Regions from separate parts of the Micrococcus sp. EWR3.9.1 genome, predicted to be linked through region 2. Evidence: predicted binding sites of a transcription regulator. Region 2 holds the regulator's gene; the other holds the start of a gene.
The links. Region 2 encodes HrcA, which represses chaperone genes, less so after heat shock. Its sites were predicted from a motif close to TTNGCACTCGNNNNNNNCGAGTGCNAA; they were not measured.
Positions count from the first base shown of each region.

Region 1: a site for HrcA is predicted at 5,410-5,436, ahead of groES (co-chaperone GroES). Genes of this name have one in related genera too.

Region 1 covers NZ_JBQXFD010000006.1:34,273-43,537, forward strand. The annotation lists gene ACUJ8O_RS05445 (dicarboxylate/amino acid:cation symporter) at 1-445, shown strand, start outside; gene ACUJ8O_RS05450 (hypothetical protein) at 507-1,064, opposite strand; gene ACUJ8O_RS05455 (BCCT family transporter) at 1,293-2,054, shown strand; gene ACUJ8O_RS05460 (BCCT family transporter) at 2,033-3,109, shown strand; gene groL (chaperonin GroEL) at 3,221-4,828, opposite strand; gene groES (co-chaperone GroES) at 4,937-5,233, opposite strand; gene ACUJ8O_RS05475 (hypothetical protein) at 5,891-6,868, shown strand; gene ACUJ8O_RS05480 (ATP-binding cassette domain-containing protein) at 7,074-7,829, opposite strand; gene ACUJ8O_RS05485 (iron chelate uptake ABC transporter family permease subunit) at 7,826-8,914, opposite strand; gene ACUJ8O_RS05490 (iron chelate uptake ABC transporter family permease subunit) at 8,907-9,265, opposite strand, start outside.
Region 2 covers NZ_JBQXFD010000002.1:161,495-169,862, reverse strand. The annotation lists gene lepA (translation elongation factor 4) at 1-1,167, shown strand, start outside; gene hemW (radical SAM family heme chaperone HemW) at 1,168-2,448, shown strand; gene ACUJ8O_RS02365 (DUF4870 domain-containing protein) at 2,464-2,883, opposite strand; gene ACUJ8O_RS02360 (DUF3097 family protein) at 2,978-3,838, opposite strand; gene hrcA (heat-inducible transcriptional repressor HrcA) at 4,009-5,022, shown strand; gene dnaJ (molecular chaperone DnaJ) at 5,098-6,231, shown strand; gene ACUJ8O_RS02345 (16S rRNA (uracil(1498)-N(3))-methyltransferase) at 6,228-6,989, shown strand; gene ACUJ8O_RS02340 (PhoH family protein) at 7,030-8,103, shown strand; gene ybeY (rRNA maturation RNase YbeY) at 8,093-8,368, shown strand, end outside.

The sequences.
Region 1 (9,265 bases), on a different contig from region 2:
GGACGGCTGCGCCGCGATCTACCCGGCGATCGCGGCCGTGTTCGTGGCGCAGTTCTACGGGGTGGACATGACGATCGGGCAGTACGCGCTGATCGTGCTGGTCTCGGTGCTGGGCTCCGCCGCCACCGCGGGCACCACCGGCGCCACGGTGATGCTCACCCTGACGCTGTCCACCGCGGGGCTGCCGCTGGAGGGCATGGCGCTGCTGCTCGCCGTGGACCCGATCGTGGACATGGGCCGCACCGCCACCAACGTGGCCGGCCAGGCCCTCATCCCCGCCCTGGTGGCCCAGCAGGAGGGCATCCTGGACCGCTCCCGCTACGACGCCCCGCACGCGGACGTCATGGCGGACGAGGACGAGGAGATCGTGGAGGCGCGCGCCGCCCGGACGAACGGCTCCCGCGAGGAGCTCGTCGGCTCGCAGGACTCTGGGCCCCGGCGATGAGACCGCCGAGGCCCCCTGGAGACCAGGGGGGCTCGGCCGTACCGGTGAGCGCGGTCGTCGGTCAGGCGACCTCGATGCCCGGCTCTGTGCCGCCCGCCGCGGTGGAGTTCGTCAGGACGAAGGTGGTGGACGCGTCGCCAGAGGTCACGATGAAGGTGGTGCCCTCGTCCGTGCCGTCGGAGCCCTTGCGGAGGTACCCCGTGGTCCCGTCGTCCAGCGCCACCTGGCCGTTGGCATCCGTGGTCAGGGTGATGGTGGCGCCGACGCCACTGCTGAAGGGGCGCGTGGTGGCCAGGGCGTCGTCTGAGCTGACCGCCCGGTCGGACACGAAGTAGAACGTGTTCTCGTTACCCCGGTAGTTGGAGATAGTGAGGGTGACCGGCTGGTTCGGCACGGGCAAGCCGTTGGCGTCCCTGATGGTCACCACGACACCCTGGGCAATGAAGCCGGAGTAAAAGATCAAGTCGCTCCAGCGCGTGATGGGCGTATCGACCTGGATGGTGGCGGGCGCCCCGGGAGAGGCGGCACGCGCGGGTGCGCTCACCGCGACGGCGACGGCGGGAGCACCCCAGGCCAGGGCGGTGGTGACGTGGCGGCGGGAGGGGTTCTGAGCAGTCATAATACTTCCAATCGGGAGGATTAAAGGGCACCGTGCAGGCCGACGGGTGCCAGCACCTTCCATTGAGCGCCCTCTAGGAGGATCGTAGGGGGCGAAGCCTCAATCTCTCCACTGATGAACCCTCGCCTGCCTGGCCGGCCGCATGAGGGAGGTCACGTCGCTCGCATGACGCCCCCGCCCGGGGCCTCAGCCGACCGGGACCCGGACGCGCGGGCCTACCCTGAACGGGTGGGCACCCCACTGCAGCAGGCCTCCGACCTGTCCCCGGACCGCTCCGGCCCCGCGATCCCCGCCCCGGCTTCGCGGACCCGCACCCGGCTGCGCCGGTTCGTGCACGAGGTCACCTACCAGCACGGCATCCACCCGGCCCTCGTGCCGGGCGTCTCGATCGAGGACCAGCAGGTCCGCTACCGCGTGGACAAGGTCGTCCTCCTCGTCGTCGGCGCCCTGGTGCTGGGATTCGTGGCCTGGGGCGTCACCCGACCCGACGACGTCCTGGCCGTCTCCAGCGCGGCCCTGTCCTGGGTCATGACGAACCTGGGCTGGATATTCTCGCTGCTGGCGATCGGCCTGGTCGTGTTCCTCCTGGCCCTGGCCTTCTCCCGCTACGGGGACATCACCCTGGGCCTGGACGGCGAGAAGCCCGCGAGCTACGCGGCCGTCACCGGGGCCATGGCCCAGGCCGCGCTGCACTGGGGCGTCAACGCGTGGGTGATCTACGCCGTGGTGGGCCTCGCGGTGGCGTACGTGTCCTACCGCCGCGGACGTGTGCCGCTCATGAGCTCCATCCTCATGCCGCTGTTCGGACGCGGCGACCGCACCGACTCGTTCGGCGCCCGCCTGATCGACTCCCTCGCCATCATCGCCACCCTCTTCGGCACCGCGGCGTCCCTGGGCATCGGGGCGCTGCAGATCGGCCGCGGGGTGGAGATCGTGACCGGCTGGTCCCCGGGGGCAACCTGCTGGCCATGGGCATCATCGTGCTGCTGACCATCGGGACGATCGCCTCCGCGGTCTCCGGGGTGGCCCGCGGGATCCGCTGGCTCTCCAACGTCAACATGGTGCTGGCCCTGGCCCTCGCCGTCTTCTTCTTCGTGGTGGGGCCCACCGCGTTCATCCTCAACGTGATCCCCGGCGTCCTCATGGACTACGTCGGCGAGATGCCGGACATGCTCGGCGCCAGCATGGCCGAGGGGCCGGCGATGCAGACCTTCCTCTCCTCCTGGACCACGTTCTACTGGGCCTGGTGGGTCAGCTGGGCGCCCTTCGTGGGCGTGTTCGTCGCGAAGATCTCCCGCGGCCGCACCATCCGCCAGTTCGTCCTGGGCGCGCTGTTCATCCCGGCGTCCGTGATCATCGCGGCGTTCACCGTCATCGGCGGGACCACCATCTGGCTGCAGCGCGAGCGCGGGGCCATCGCCCCCGACGGCACGGCGGCCTCGATGCCGGCGCCCGCGGAGATCTTCTGGACCGTCCTGGACCAGTTCCCGGGCGCGCGGCTCATCGCGCCGCTCGTGATGGTCATGCTCGCCATCTTCTTCATCACGACGGCGGACTCCGCCTCCCTCGTGAACTCGCAGCTGTCGCAGCGGGGCGCGCCCCGGCCGAACCGCCTGGTCACCGCGTTCTGGGCGCTGTGCATGGCGGGCATCGCCGTCGTCATGCTCCTGACCGGCGGCGACACGGCGCTGACGGGCCTGCAGAACCTCATCACCGTCACGGCCCTGCCGTTCTCCGTGGTGATCGTCCTCATGGCGGTGGCCCTCTACCGGGAGCTGCGCCACGATCCGCAGGCCCTCCGGGAGCAGTACGAACGGGCGGCCCTGCAGAAGGCGGTGCGGCACGGCATCGAGGACCACGGCGACGACTTCACCCTGGCCGTGGAGCCCGTCCCCACCGGCAGCCAGTACGCCGTGGGCGCGGAGTTCGACTCTACCGCGGCCGAGGTCACGGACTGGTACCGGCGCACCGACGAGGACGGCAATCCCGTGGACTACGACTACGCCACGGGCGAGTACCTCGAGGAGGCCGACCGGCGCGGATGAGCCGCCCCTCCCCGCCCCGGTGACGAGGCCGCCCCCGCACCTTCCGGCCGGAAGGTGCGGGGGCGGCGTCGTCGAGGGGAGCGGTCTCGGCTCGGACGGGCCGGGGCCGGCTCAGTGCTGGTGGTCGGCCTCGTCCTCCTCGGCGGGCTTGTCCGCCACGAGGGTCTCGGTGGTCAGCACGAGGGCCGCGATGGAGGCGGCGTTGGCCAGCGCGGAGCGGGTCACCTTGACCGGGTCGATCACGCCGTCGGCGATCAGGTCGCCGTAGACGCCGGTCTTCGCGTTGAAGCCGTGGTTCGGCTCCAGCTCGGCGACCTTGGAGACCACCACGTAGCCGTCCTCGCCCGCGTTCTGGGCGATCCAGCGCAGCGGCTGCTTCAGGGCCTTGCGGACGATGTCCACGCCCACGGCGGCGTCGCCGGTCAGGGCCTGGACGTCGGCGTCGGTGTCGAGCGCGGTCAGCGCGTTGATGAGCGCGGTGCCGCCGCCGGCCACGATGCCCTCCTCGAGGGCGGCGCGGGTCGAGGACACGGCGTCCTCGATGCGGTGCTTGCGCTCCTTGAGCTCCACCTCGGTGGCGGCGCCCACGCGGATCACGCCGATGCCGCCGGAGAGCTTGGCGAGACGCTCCTGGAGCTTCTCGCGGTCCCAGTCGGAGTCGGTCGCGGCGGCCTCGGCCTTGATCTGGGCGATCCGGGCCTCGACGTCCTCGGGCGCACCGCCGCCGTCGACGATGGTGGTCTCGTCCTTGGTGACGGTGATGCGGCGGGCGGAGCCGAGCACGTCCAGGTCGGCCTGCTCGAGCTTCATGCCGAGGTCCGGGGAGACGACCTGGGCGCCGGTGAGGATCGCGATGTCCTGCATCATGGCCTTGCGGCGGTCGCCGAAGCCCGGAGCCTTGACGGCCACGACGTTCAGGGTGCCGCGGATCTTGTTGACCACGAGGGTGGACAGGGCCTCGCCCTCGATGTCCTCGGCGATCACGAACAGCGGCTTGTTGGCCTGCACGACCTTCTCCAGCAGGGGCAGCAGCTCCTGCACGTTGGAGATCTTGCCCGAGTTGATCAGGACGTAGGCGTCCTCGAGCACGGCCTCCTGACGCTCGGCGTCGGTGACCATGTACGGGGACAGGAAGCCCTTGTCGAACTGCATGCCCTCGGTGACGTCCAGCTCGGTGGAGGTCGTGGAGGACTCCTCGATGGTGATGACGCCGTCGGTGCCGACCGTTTCGAACGCGCGGGCCAGCAGCTCGCCGACCTCGTCGTTCTGGGCCGAGATGGCGGCCACGTGGGCCACCTCCTTGCCCTCGACCGGGCGGGCGTTCTCCTGCAGGCGCTGCTCGACGGCGGCCACGGCCACCTCGATGCCCCTCTTGACCTCGCCCGGCGCGGCGCCGGCGGCGACCTGGCGCATGCCCTCGTTCACGAGCGCCTGGGCCAGGACGGTGGCGGTGGTGGTGCCGTCGCCTGCGATGTCGTTGGTCTTGGTGGCGACCTCCTTGGCGAGCTGGGCGCCCATGTTCTCGTACGGGTCCTCCAGCTCCACCTCACGGGCGATCGTGACGCCGTCGTTGGTGATGGTGGGTGCGCCCCACGCCTTGTCGAGCACCACATTGCGGCCCTTGGGGCCGAGGGTGACCTTGACGGTGTCGGCGAGCTTGTCGATGCCGGCCTGGAGGGCGCGGCGTGCGTCGTCGTTGAAAGCCAGCTGCTTGGCCATGACGGACGCTCCTTTCGTTCAGGGAGTCAGGGGGTGCGGGGACGCGAGGGGCCCGGGGCGCGCGCACCGGTGCGGTGCGCGCCGCTCACCGGGCCCGTCGCGGCGGGGTCACTTGGTGACGACGGCCAGCACGTCGCGGGCGGAGAGCACCAGGTACTCCTCGCCGCCGACCTTGACCTCGGTGCCGCCGTACTTGGAGTACAGCACCACGTCACCCTCGGCGACGTCGACCGGCACGCGGTTGCCGTTCTCGGCGACCCGGCCCGGGCCCACGGCCACGACCTGGCCCTCCTGCGGCTTCTCCTTGGCGGTGTCCGGGATCACGAGGCCCGACGCGGTGGTCTGCTCGGCCTCCAGGGGGCGGACAACGATGCGATCCTCGAGGGGCTTGATGGAGACAGACATGCTGCACACTCCTTCTTCGTCGACGTGCGGCTCCGGCGGGCTCGCCGGTCCGCTGATGCTGTGGTCTGCGGGTGCGCCACGGGCGTCAGACCCTCCGTCGTCGCGGTGCCGGACGGTCCACCTCGGGCATTGGCACCAGGTACCCCCGGGTGCCAGCCCCGATTCTACTCCGGGTTTTGGCACTCCTTCAACATGAGTGCCAGCCGTGTCCCCGCCGTCCGCCGAGGGCGGAGGTCGGTGGCACGATGCGGTGGGGCGGCGGGCGGGGCGGGTTCCGGGCCCAGGAGCACACGGAGTGGTCACGACTGCGGCCGGGATCCTGTCCCTCCCCCACTCCCCACCCTGCCCCCCCGCCACCCTCCGTGGGCAGAAACCGCACCCCCGCCACCCTCCGTGGGCAGAAACCGCACCCCCGCCCACCGCGTGGGCAGCATCCGCAGGTTTTCGATCTCCGTGGGCAGAAGCGCCCTCTCTTCTGCCCACGGATGTTGCGTGGGCGGAACTCCTCGCAGTTCTGCCCACCGAGCCATGACGACGTCGTCCCGACGGGACAACCGGCCGTCGCCGAGTCCTGCACAGCCGGCCCACCCCGCGCCGTTGTGCACAGACACGCGGCCCGCCCGGCCGCCGTCGGACCGACCGCGTCAGGGTCGACCCATGTCCTTCGCCCCCGATCTCCCCCTCGTCCCCGTCTTCACCACCCGCGACGTGCTCGAACGCGGTCTGCCGCCCAGCCGGGTGCGGCGGTCCGACGTCCTCCGCCTCGCCCGCGGCATCCACCGTCGCCGTGACATGCCGCTGCGCACCTGGGAGTCGGCCGGGCTCCCGCCGCCGCACCACGGGGTCGGCCTCGACCTGCTGACCGCCCTCCTGCGGTCCCGTCCCGACGCCGTTCTCTCCCACGAGACGGCGGCGCACCTCCACGGCCTCCCGCTTCCCCCGGGCGGGGCCACGCGACGCGCCGCCGTCGAGATCACGTTGCACCGCGGCACCGCACGGGCGCGGATCCCCGGCGTTATGGAGCACCGCAGACCCCTGCCCGCCGGCCACGTCACCTCCGTGCTCGGGCTACGGGTGACGACGCCGGAACGGACCTGGCTCGATCTGTGCTCGATCGGCCACCCCTGGGACGAGGCATCCCTCGTGTCGGCGGGTGACCACCTGGTCCGTCACCCCTGGTCCCCGCGCGGCCGGCGGCCTCCCATCACCACGGTCACCGCGCTGCACGAGGCGATGCGGCCGCTCGGGCGGTTCGTCGGAAGACCGCGGGCGACGGCGGCGCTCGAGCGCGTACGGGTGGGTGCCGACTCGCCGCAGGAGACCCGGCTGAGGCTGGCGCTCGTCGAGGCGGGGCTGGGCGAGCCGACGCTGCAGCACGTGTTCGACCCCGGGCGGCGGAACGCCCCCGAGGCCGATCTGTGGTTCGAGGACTGCCGGCTCGTCCTCCAGTACGACGGCGAGGTGCACCGGAGTGCCGAGCAACACGCCCGGGACGCCCGACGAGACCAGTACTACGCGGAGCGTGGGCAGATGACCCTGCACGTCACGGGCCGGGACGTCGGCGAGGGATATGCGCGGGTGATCGAGGCCGTCCTCAGACGACGAGCACAGGTCTCGAACGGCTGGGATGCCTGACGTCGTCGTCGCGTATGGCCCTGCCGTCCATGCGCAGGGGTTCCGTGGGCAGAAGCGAGGGTGCTTCTGCCCACGGAACCTGGAAACACGCGGGTTCTGCCCCCGGAAGGCGAGACCCGGCGGGTTCTGCCCACGGAACGCTCGCGTCGGCCGGGCACCCGACCCCCGCCCGGACCGACCCGGGCCGGCCTCACCGTCGCCCGCCTCAGTAGTACACGGCGAGCGGCCCGTGCGGTCCGTCCACCACGCTGCAGGGGGTCTTGAAGATCCGCTCCAGCACCTCAGGGCGCAGGATCTCGGCCGGGGTGCCGGTCTCCACCACCTGGCCGTCGCCCATGGCCACGATCCGGTCGGCGTAGTGGGCGGCGAAGTTGATGTCGTGCAGCACGATCACCACGGTCCGGCCCAGCTCGTCGGCGGCCCGGCGCAGCTGCTGCATCATCTGCACCGAGTGCTGCATGTCCAGGTTGTTCAGCGGCTCGTCCAGCAGCACGTACTCGGTGTTCTGCGCCAGCACCATCGCCACGTACGCCCGCTGCCGCTGGCCGCCCGAGAGCTGGTCGAGGTACCGGTTCTCGAACGGGCCGAGGTTGAGGAAGTCGATCGCGTCGGACACGTGCCGCTCGTCCTCCAGGGTCAGCCGCCCGCGCGTGTACGGGTAGCGCCCGAACCCCACGAGCTGTCGCACGGTCAGCCGCGTCACGAAGTGGTTCTCCTGCCGCAGGATGGACAGGGTCTGCGCGATCCTCCGGGACGGCATCGTGGTGATGTCGTGCCCACCCACGGCGATCGTCCCGGCGTCGGCGTCCTGCAGCCGGCCGATCATCGTCAGCAGCGTGGACTTGCCCGCCCCGTTGGGCCCCACGAGCGCGGTCACTCCCCCGGCCTGGATGTCCAGGTCCACGGGTCCGATGCACACCTCGTCGCTGTGGCGCTTCACCACGCCGCGCAGCTCGATCACAGACGTCCCTTTCTCATCACGACGATCAGGAAGGTGATGCCGCCGATCAGCTCGATGACCACCGTGACCGCACCTCCCGCGTAGAACACGTGCCGCAGCACGAAGTAGGCGCTCGTGAGCACCGCGTACCCGGCCAGCGCCGCCACCGGGAGGATGAACCGGTGGTCGTGGGTGTCGACGAGGCTGTACGCCAGCGTCGCCACGAGGAAGCCGAGGAACGTCATCGGGCCCACGAGCGCGGTGGTCATGGCCATCAGCACGGAGACCAGCAGCAGCGTCACCATGAGCTCGCGCCGGTGGTGCAGGCCCAGGTTGGTCGCGGCGTCGGCGCCGAGCGCCAAGGTGTTCAGGCGGCGGGAGCGCAGCCACAGCAGCGCGCACACGACGACGGCGATGGGCGCGGCGATCGCCACGTACTCGGTCCGGGCGTTGGAGATGTTGCCGAAGAGCCGCGCGCTCAGCAGGTCGAACGAGTTCGGGTCCAGCAGTCGCTGCATGAACGTGCTCAGCGCGGCCAGCCCGCCGCCCAGCACCACGCCCACGAGCAGCATCAGATGGACGCTGCCATAGGGCCGGGACAGCAGCCACGAGTACAGGGCCGTCGCCAGCGCCACCATGAGCGCGGCCTGGGCGAGGAACGGCCCCACCCCGGTCAGCACCGCGACGCCGGCGGCCCCCAGCACGTACACGGCGGCGGTCGACACGGCGGTGTAGAGCGCCTCGAACCCCATGATCGAGGGCGTGATGATGCGGTTGCCCGTCACCGTGTGGAAGCTGACGGTCGCGAAGGAGTGGCACAGCGCCACGATCCCGATCACGCCCAGGGACTCCACGCGCATCCGCGCGATCATCCAGAACGCGCGTGAGCCGGGTTCGGCCTCGTTGCCCCAGAGCAGGACCCCGGCGGTGGAGAGCACGGCGACGGCGGCCAGCACCGCGACGACGACCGCATACCTCCGGCGCTCGGCGGCGGTGACGAACGCGCCGGACCGGCGCGGGGCGTCGGCGTCGACGGGCCCGGCGGCGGTGGCGCCGCCGAGCGGGGCGGGGAGGCGACCCGGGGCGGTCGCGAGCGGCTCAGCCATGCTTGGCCTGCCTCAGCAGCAGGGCGAGGAACACGATCGCGCCCACGAGGCCCAGGATCAGCGAGATGGGCACCTCGAACGGGGCGATCACGGTGCGCCCGATCAGGTCGCAGACGATCACGATCCACACGCCGACCATGACCACCCAGGGCAGATTCATGCGCAGGTTGTCGCCACGGACCATGGACACGAGGTTGGGGACCACGAGCCCCAGGAACGGGAGGGCCCCGATCACCACGGTGACCACGCCGGTGGCCACGGCCACCATGGCCACGCCGGTGAGGATCACGGCGTCGTAGTTGAGGCCGACGTTCGTGGCGACGTCCTTGCCGAGGCCGGCCACGGTGAAGC
Region 2 (8,368 bases):
TCCCCGCGGGAGAAGGTCCGCATGATGTCCACGGGCACCACCTACGAGCTCCTCGAGATCGGCGTCTCCTCCCCGGAGCCCGTGCCCACGAACGGTCTGGCCGCGGGCGAGGTGGGCTACCTCATCACCGGCGTGAAGGACGTGCGTCAGTCCAAGGTGGGCGACACGGTCACCAACCACGCCCACCCGGCGGAGCAGTCCCTGGGTGGCTACGAGGACCCCAAGCCCATGGTGTTCTCGGGCCTGTATCCCATCGACGGCTCGGACTATCCCGTGCTGCGTGACGCCCTGGACAAGCTCAAGCTCAACGACGCCGCGCTCGTCTACGAGCCGGAGACCTCGGTCGCGCTGGGCTTCGGCTTCCGCGTCGGCTTCCTCGGTCTGCTGCATCTGGAGATCGTGCGCGAGCGCCTCGAGCGCGAGTTCGACCTCGATCTCATCTCCACCGCGCCCAACGTGGTCTACGAGGTCACCCGGGAGGACCGTGAGGTCGTCACCGTGACCAACCCCTCCGAGTTCCCCGAGGGCAAGATCCTCGAGGTGCGCGAGCCCATGGCCTCGGCCACGATCATCGTGCCGGCGGAGTTCATCGGCGCCGTCATGGAGCTGTGCCAGGCCAAGCGCGGCAACCTCAAGGGCATGGACTACCTCTCCGAGGAACGCGTGGAGATCCGCTACTGGATCCCCCTGGCCGAGATCGTGTTCGACTTCTTCGACCAGCTCAAGTCCCGCACCAAGGGGTACGCCTCGCTGGACTGGAAGGCCGACGGCGACCAGGTCGCCGACCTCGTCAAGGTGGACATCCTGCTCCAGGGCGAACAGGTGGACGCGTTCTCCTCCATCACCCACAGGGACAACGCCTACGCGTACGGCGTGATGATGACGGGCAAGCTCAAGGAGCTGATCCCGCGCCAGCAGTACGAGGTGCCGATCCAGGCCGCCATCGGCTCGCGCATCATCGCCCGCGAGAACATCCGCGCGATCCGCAAGGACGTGCTCTCCAAGTGCTACGGCGGAGACATCTCCCGCAAGCGCAAGCTGCTCGAGAAGCAGAAGGAGGGCAAGAAGCGCATGAAGATGGTCGGCCGGGTCGAGGTCCCGCAGGAGGCCTTCATCGCCGCCCTATCCTCGGACGGCGCCGGCGCCGACCAGGCCGCGAAGAAGTAAGTGCCCGCCCTGCCCCTCGGCGAGCCCGTCCCCGACGACGGCCGGCTGCCGGCCGACGTCGGGCAGCGGGTGCGCGCGGCCGCCCGCGACGGCGCGGCGCGCACCTTCAGCCTGTACGTCCACGTGCCGTTCTGCACGGTGCGCTGCGGCTACTGCGACTTCAACACGTACACGGCCGTCGACTTTGGCCCCGGCGCGGGTCGCGGCGACTACTGGGAGTCGGCGGTCGCGGAGCTGGACTTCGCCGCGGACGTGCTCGCGTCCTCGGACGTGCCCGCCCGCCCGCTGCACACGGTGTTCTTCGGCGGCGGCACGCCCACGCTCCTGCCGGCCGCGGACCTCGTGCGCATCCTCCAGGCGGCGGTGGACCGGTTCGGGATCGCGCCCGGCGCGGAGGTGACCACCGAGGCCAACCCGGACACGATCACCCCGGAGTACGCCCGCCAGCTCGCGGCCGGCGGCTTCACCCGCCTCTCCCTGGGCATGCAGTCCGCGATGCCGCACGTGCTCGCCACGCTCGAGCGCACCCATCGGCCCGAGTCCGTCCCCGCCGCCGTCGCCGCGGCCCGCGAGGCCGGCCTGGAGGTGTCCCTGGACCTGATCTACGGGACCGCGGGGGAGTCCCTCGCCGACTGGCGGGCCACGCTCGAGGCCGCAGTCGTCCTGGCCCCGGACCACGTGAGCGCGTACTCGCTGATCGTGGAGGAGGGCACCAAGCTCGGGGCCCAGGTGGCCCGCGGCGAGGTGGCGGACGTGGACCCCGACGACCAGGCGGACAAGTACCTGCTCGCCGAGGAGCTGCTCAGCGCCGCCGGCTACCGCTGGTACGAGGTGTCCAACTGGGCGCGGGATCCGCGGGGGTCCGGGGTCCACCGCGCGCGGCACAACGTGGCGTACTGGGAGGACCAGGACTGGTGGGGGATCGGCCCGGGCGCGCACTCGCACCTCGCCGGCGTCCGGTTCTGGAACGCCAAGCACCCCGCCGCCTACGCGCAGCGGCTGGCCACGGGGGTCACCCCCGCCGTCGGCCGCGAGCGGCCCGACGCCGACGCGCGGCGCCTCGAGCGCATCATGCTCGCGGTGCGCACGGTGGGCGGGCTCCCGACCGCGGAGCTCGTCTCGGAGACGCCGGGGGAGGCCGCGCGGATCCGCGGGGCGATCGCCGAACTCATCGCCGCGGGCCTGCTGGACGGGCGCGCCGCCGTCGACGGGCGCATCATCCCGACGCTCGAGGGGCGGCTGCGCAACGACGCGATCGTCCGGGCGCTGGCCGGCTTCTGACCGGCCGACCCCGGGTCAGCGCAGGATGCGCAGGTTGAACGGGTACCGGAACGGACGGCCCTTGGACACGTGCGAGGCGCCCATCACGCCGTAGACCGCCATGGCGGCCCACGTGAGCGCGCCGAGGATCGCGAAGATCGGGCCGACCACCGGCAACAGGGACAGGAAGAAGAACAGGAGCGTGATGAGCGTGGGCGGCCCGGAGAAGTTCAGGGCCTCCCGCGACTCCTGCGAGGTGAACGGGCCGCGGTCGCGATAGAGCAGCCACACGACCAGCGGGCCGAGCACGCCGAACGCCAGACTGAGATGGGCCAGCGCCGCGCGGTCACGGTCCTGCTTCGCCGTGAGCGGGGCGCCGCGGCCGCCGGCCGAGACGAGCCAGGCGGGCGGGCCGTGGCCGGTGCGGCCGGCGTCGGGCTGCGCGCGGGTGTTCACGAGGGGCTCCTCCTGGATCGCGGGACCCGCGCGCCGGGGACCGGGCGCAGGGCATGGGCCAGCATAGCGCGGGCGGGCGGGGGCCGCGCCGAGATCAGTGCTCGGGTGCGGCGGTGAGGAAGTCGATGAGCTCCTCCACGCGGCCCAGCAGGGACGGCTCGAGGTCCGCGTACGTGGTGACGTGGGAGAGCAGCCGCTTCCACCCCAGCCCCGTGGCCTCCTTGCTCCCGTGCGGCCAGCCCAGTCCCCGCAGGATCCCCGTCTTCCAGTCCTGCCCCTTCGGCACGACGGGCCACGCGGGGATGCCGAGGACGGAGGGCTTGATGACCTGCCAGACGTCCACGTAGGGGTGACCGAGGATGAGCACGTTGCCCGCGGCCCCCGGCACGCGCATGGCCTCGGCCGCGAGGCGCTCCTCCTTGGACCCGGTGACGAGATGGTCCACGAGGATCCCGAGCCGGCGCCGCGGACCGGGGGCGAACGCACGGATCGCCCCGGCGAGGTCGTCCACGCCGTGCAGGGGCTCCACGACGATGCCCTCGAGGCGCAGGTCCTCGCCCCACACCTTCTCCACCAGCTCGGCGTCGTGCACGCCCTCCACCCAGATGCGAGAGGCGCGGGCAGTGCGGGCCCGCGCCCCCTCGACCCGTCGCGAGCCGGAGGCGGTGCGGGCCGGCGCCGCCGGGGCCGCGGCGGTCGGGGGGACCAGGGTCACGGGCTCGCCGTCGATCCAGAAGCCGCCGCCGAGGGGGAAGCCGCGGCGCACGCCGCGGCGGTCCTCCAGGACCACCACGTGCACGCCGCCGGAGCGCTCGATGCCGCTCACGGCCCCGGTGAACCCGGAGGCCACGTCCTCGACCACCGTGCCGGGGGTGGCGGGCACATCGGGGACGGTCCGGGCGGGGCGGCGCGTCAGGTCGTCGTGGCCCGCGGGGCCCCAGCTGCTCCAGTCCATGGGAGAGCACGGTAGCAACGGGGGCGGGCGATCACCGTGAGCGAAGCCGTGCGGGCCGGTCGGGTCGTCCCCCGGGTCGGACGGTAGCATTGGCACTTGACCCGCCGGAGTGCCAGCCAGGGGCACCTCCGGGGTCGCCCCGGATCCCGACGGACCAGAGGAGGACCGAGATGTCGGAGCAGCCCCGCCGCCTGCAGGTGCTCCAGGCGATCGTGGAGGACTACGTGGCGCTGCGCGAGCCCGTGGGCTCCAAGGCGCTCGTGGAACGGCACGCCCTGGGCGTGTCCTCCGCGACCGTGCGCAACGACATGGCTGCGCTCGAGGAGGAGGGCCTCATCGTGGCCCCGCACACCTCCGCCGGGCGCGTCCCCACGGACAAGGGCTACCGCGTGTTCGTCGACCGCCTCTCCGAGGTGAAGCCGCTGTCCCCCGCCGAGCGCCGGGCCGTGCGGACCCTGCTGGACCCGGAGACGGACACCGAGCACATGATGGAGTCCACGGTGCGCCTCCTGGCCCAGCTGACCCAGCAGGTCGCCGTCGCGCAGTTCCCCCACGAGGACGGCTCCACGATCCGCCACCTCGAACTGGTCTCCCTCGCGCCCACGCGCGTGCTCGTGGTCCTCATCCTGTCCACGGGGCGGGTGGACCAGCGGCACGCCGTGCTGGACCGTCCGGTCGACGAGGCGGAGCTGTCCGTGCTCCGCGGCCTCCTGCTGGACGCCCTGCTGGGGCTCGGTCCGGTGCAGGCGGCCACCGTGGTGGACGACGTCGTCACCCGGGTCCGCCCGGAGCACCGGCCGGCCGCGGCCCTCGTGGCCGCGGCCGTCCAGGACCTGCTCGAGGCCGGCCGGCAGGACCGCATCGTCCTGGCCGGCACCGCCAACCTGGCCCGCTCCCCGGGGGACTTCGGCGCGTCCATCGGGCCGATCCTGGAGGCGCTCGAGGAGCAGGTGGTGCTGCTGCGCCTGCTCACGGAGATGGAGCAGGACGCCCACGGGGTGTCCGTGCGGATCGGCTCCGAGAACGCCGGATCGCTCGCGGACACCTCGGTGGTCGCGGCCGCCTACGGCCCCGGCGCCGTGGCGAAGCTCGGCGTCATCGGTCCGACCCGGATGGACTATCCGGGCACCATGGCCGCCGTCCGGGCGATCGCCCGCTATCTCTCCCGCATCCTGACCACCTGACGTGCCTCCGCGCGTCCTGGCGGGCCCCGTCCCGCACCGCCCCACGTCCCGCTCGCCCCGAGAGGAATCCCCACCGTGACCGACCACTACGAGACGCTCGGCGTCAGCCGTGACGCCAGCACCGAGGAGATCCGCCGCGCCTACCGCAAGCTCGCGCGCACCCACCACCCGGACGTCAACCCCGACCCGGAGGCGGCCGAGCAGTTCAAGCGCATCTCCCACGCCTATGAGGTGCTCTCGGACGAGGACCGGCGTCGGGCCTACGACACGACGGGCAATGAGAACGGCCAGGCCGGCTTCCCGGGCGGCTTCGGTGGGGCGGGCGGCTTCGGGGGCTTCGCCGACATCTTCGAGACCTTCATGAACGCGGCCGGCCAGGGCGGCCGCGGTGGCCCCGCCAGCCGCGCCCGCCGCGGCCAGGACGCGCTGGTGATCGCGCGGATCGACCTGCGCGACGCGGTCTTCGGCGGCGAGCAGACCATTGAGCTGGACACGGCCGTGCGCTGCGAGCGGTGCGGGGGCTCGTGCTGCGAGCCCGGCACCCAGCCGGAGACCTGCCAGACCTGTCAGGGCCACGGCATGATCCAGCGCCCCGTGCGGTCGCTGCTGGGCACCGTCATGGCCACCGAGGCCTGCCCCGCCTGCCAGGGGTTCGGCACCGTCATCCCGACGCCCTGCCACGAGTGCGACGGGCAGGGCCGCGTCCGCACCCGGACGTCGCTGACCCTGCGCATCCCCGCGGGCGTGGACGACGGCACCCGCATCCACCTCGCCGGCCGCGGCGAGGCCGGCCCGGGCGGCGGCCCGAACGGCGACCTCTACGTGGAGATCGCGGTCCGCCCGGACGAGACCTTCCGCCGCGAGGGCGACCACCTGGCCACCACCGTGACCGTCCCCATGGCGGCCGCGGCCCTGGGCACCACCGTCACGCTGGACACCCTGGACGGCAAGCAGTCCGTCAGCCTGGACCCGGGTGTGCAGTCCGGCCACGTCGAGGTCCTCCAGGGCCTGGGCGTCGGCCGCCTGCGCGGGCAGGGCCGTGGTGACCTCAAGGTGGACGTGGTGGTCACCACGCCCACCGACCTGGACGACGAGCAGCGCCAGCTCCTGGAGCGCCTGGCGGAGGTGCGCGGCGAGGAGGTCGTGCACGGCGCACCCCAGGCCAGGGGCATGTTCGCCCGGCTGCGGGAGAACCTGAGGAACCTGTGACCGCCCCCCTGTTCCACCTCGAGCCGGGCGCTCTGGCCGGCGCGAGCGCCGGCGTGGAGGTCGTCTTCGGTGGCCCCGAGGCCCGCCACGCCGCCGCGGCCATGCGCCTGGCCCCCGGGGAGGCCGTGATCCTGGCCGACGGGTCGGGCACGCTCGGCCACGGCACCGTGCTCGCGGCCGCCCCGGACGGGGTGTCCGTGCGGCTGGACGCGGTGGCGGAGGAGCCGGCACCCACCCCGGCGCTCGTGCTCGTCCAGGCCCTCGCCAAGGGCGATCGGGACCTCATGGCGGTCCAGGCCGCCGTCGAGCTCGGCGTGACCGCCGTGGTGCCCTGGGAGGCCGAGCGCTCGATCGTCCGCTGGAAGGGCCCCAAGGCCGCCAAGGCCCGCCAGAAGTGGGCGGACACGGCCCGCGCGGCCGCCAAGCAGGCGCGTCGCGCCCGGGTGCCCGCGGTCCGGGACCACGTCTCCGGGACGGCGGTGGCCGGGCTGGTCCAGGACGACGACGGCGGCCGGCTCGTCCTCGTGCTGCACGAGGACGCGGAGCACGGGGTGTCCTCGGTGCCGGCGGAACGACTCTCCGAGGCCGCCGAGATCGCCGTCGTCGTGGGCCCCGAGGGCGGGATCGGCGCGGCCGAGCTCGAGGCCTGCGTGGCAGCGGGGGCCGTGCCGGTGCGGCTCGGCCCGCACGTGCTGCGCGCCTCCACGGCCGGCCCCGCCGCCCTCGCCGTGCTCCAGCACCGGCTCGGCCGCTGGTGAGCCCCGGCAGGACCGCGCACCGACGCCTAGACTGGATTCGATGTCCCGCCCCCGCGACCCCGAGGTGATCCGCCCCATCGTGACCGTGCCCCCCACGACCCCGACCCCGCCCGCCACTGCGCACGAGGGCGTCGCGTTCGAATCCGCCGACCTCATGGTCCGCACCCTCGGACCGCAGGACGCCCTGCTGCGGATCCTCGGCGGCGTGTTCCCCACCGTGGACGTCACGGTCCGCGACCAGCGGCTGGACCTGGCCGGGCCGGTGGCCGACGTGGCCACGGTGCGGCGCGTCGTCGAGGACCTGCGCTCGATCGCCCGCCGCGACCAGGCGGTCACCCCCGAGGTGATGGGCCAGGTCGTCCATCACGTCCGCGGAGCCGCCACCGGGCGCGGCGCGGGTCAGCTGCACCTGGACTCGATCCTCTCGGGCCGGGGTCGCCGCATCCGCGCGAAGACCCTGCACCAGCAGGACTACGTGGAGGCGATCGACCGCTCCACCGTCGTCTTCGGCGTCGGCCCGGCCGGCACCGGCAAGACCTACCTGGCCATGGCCAAGGCCGTGCAGGCGCTGCAGGCCAAGGAGGTCAACCGGATCATCCTCACCCGCCCGGCCGTCGAGGCCGGCGAGCGTCTCGGCTTCCTGCCCGGCGGGCTCTCCGAGAAGATCGACCCGTACCTGCGCCCCCTGTACGACGCGCTGCACGACATGATCGAGCCCGAGTCGATCCCGCGGCTGATGGAGGCCGGGACCATCGAGGTCGCCCCGCTGGCGTACATGCGCGGCCGCACCCTGAACGACGCGTTCGTGATCCTCGACGAGGCCCAGAACACCACCGGCGAGCAGATGAAGATGTTCCTGACCCGCCTCGGCTTCGGTGCGCGCATGGTCGTCACGGGCGACACCTCGCAGGTGGACCTGCCGCGCGGCACCCAGTCCGGCCTGGCCCAGGCCGTCGAGGTGCTCGAGGGGATCGAGGGACTGGAGATGGTCCGCTTCGACTCCTCGGACGTGGTCCGGCACTCGCTGGTGAGCGCCATCGTGGACGCCTACGACGCCGCCCGCGGCCCCGCGGAGCGGTCCCAGAAGCGAGGAGGGGCCCGCCGTGGCCGTTGAGATCCTGAACGAGTCGGGGATCGAGGTCCCCGAGGACGCGCTGCTGCGCATGGCCCGGCACGTGTACGCGCGCCTGCACGTCCACGAGCGCGCCGAGACGGCCGTGACCGTCGTGGACGCCGCGCGCATGGCCGAGCTGCACGAGGAGTGGATGGACCTGCCCGGGCCCACCGACGTGATGAGCCTGCCCATGGACGAGCTGACCCCCGGCTCGCCCGAGGCGCCGGCCGAGGGCGTGCTGGGCGACGTCGTGCTCTGCCCCGAG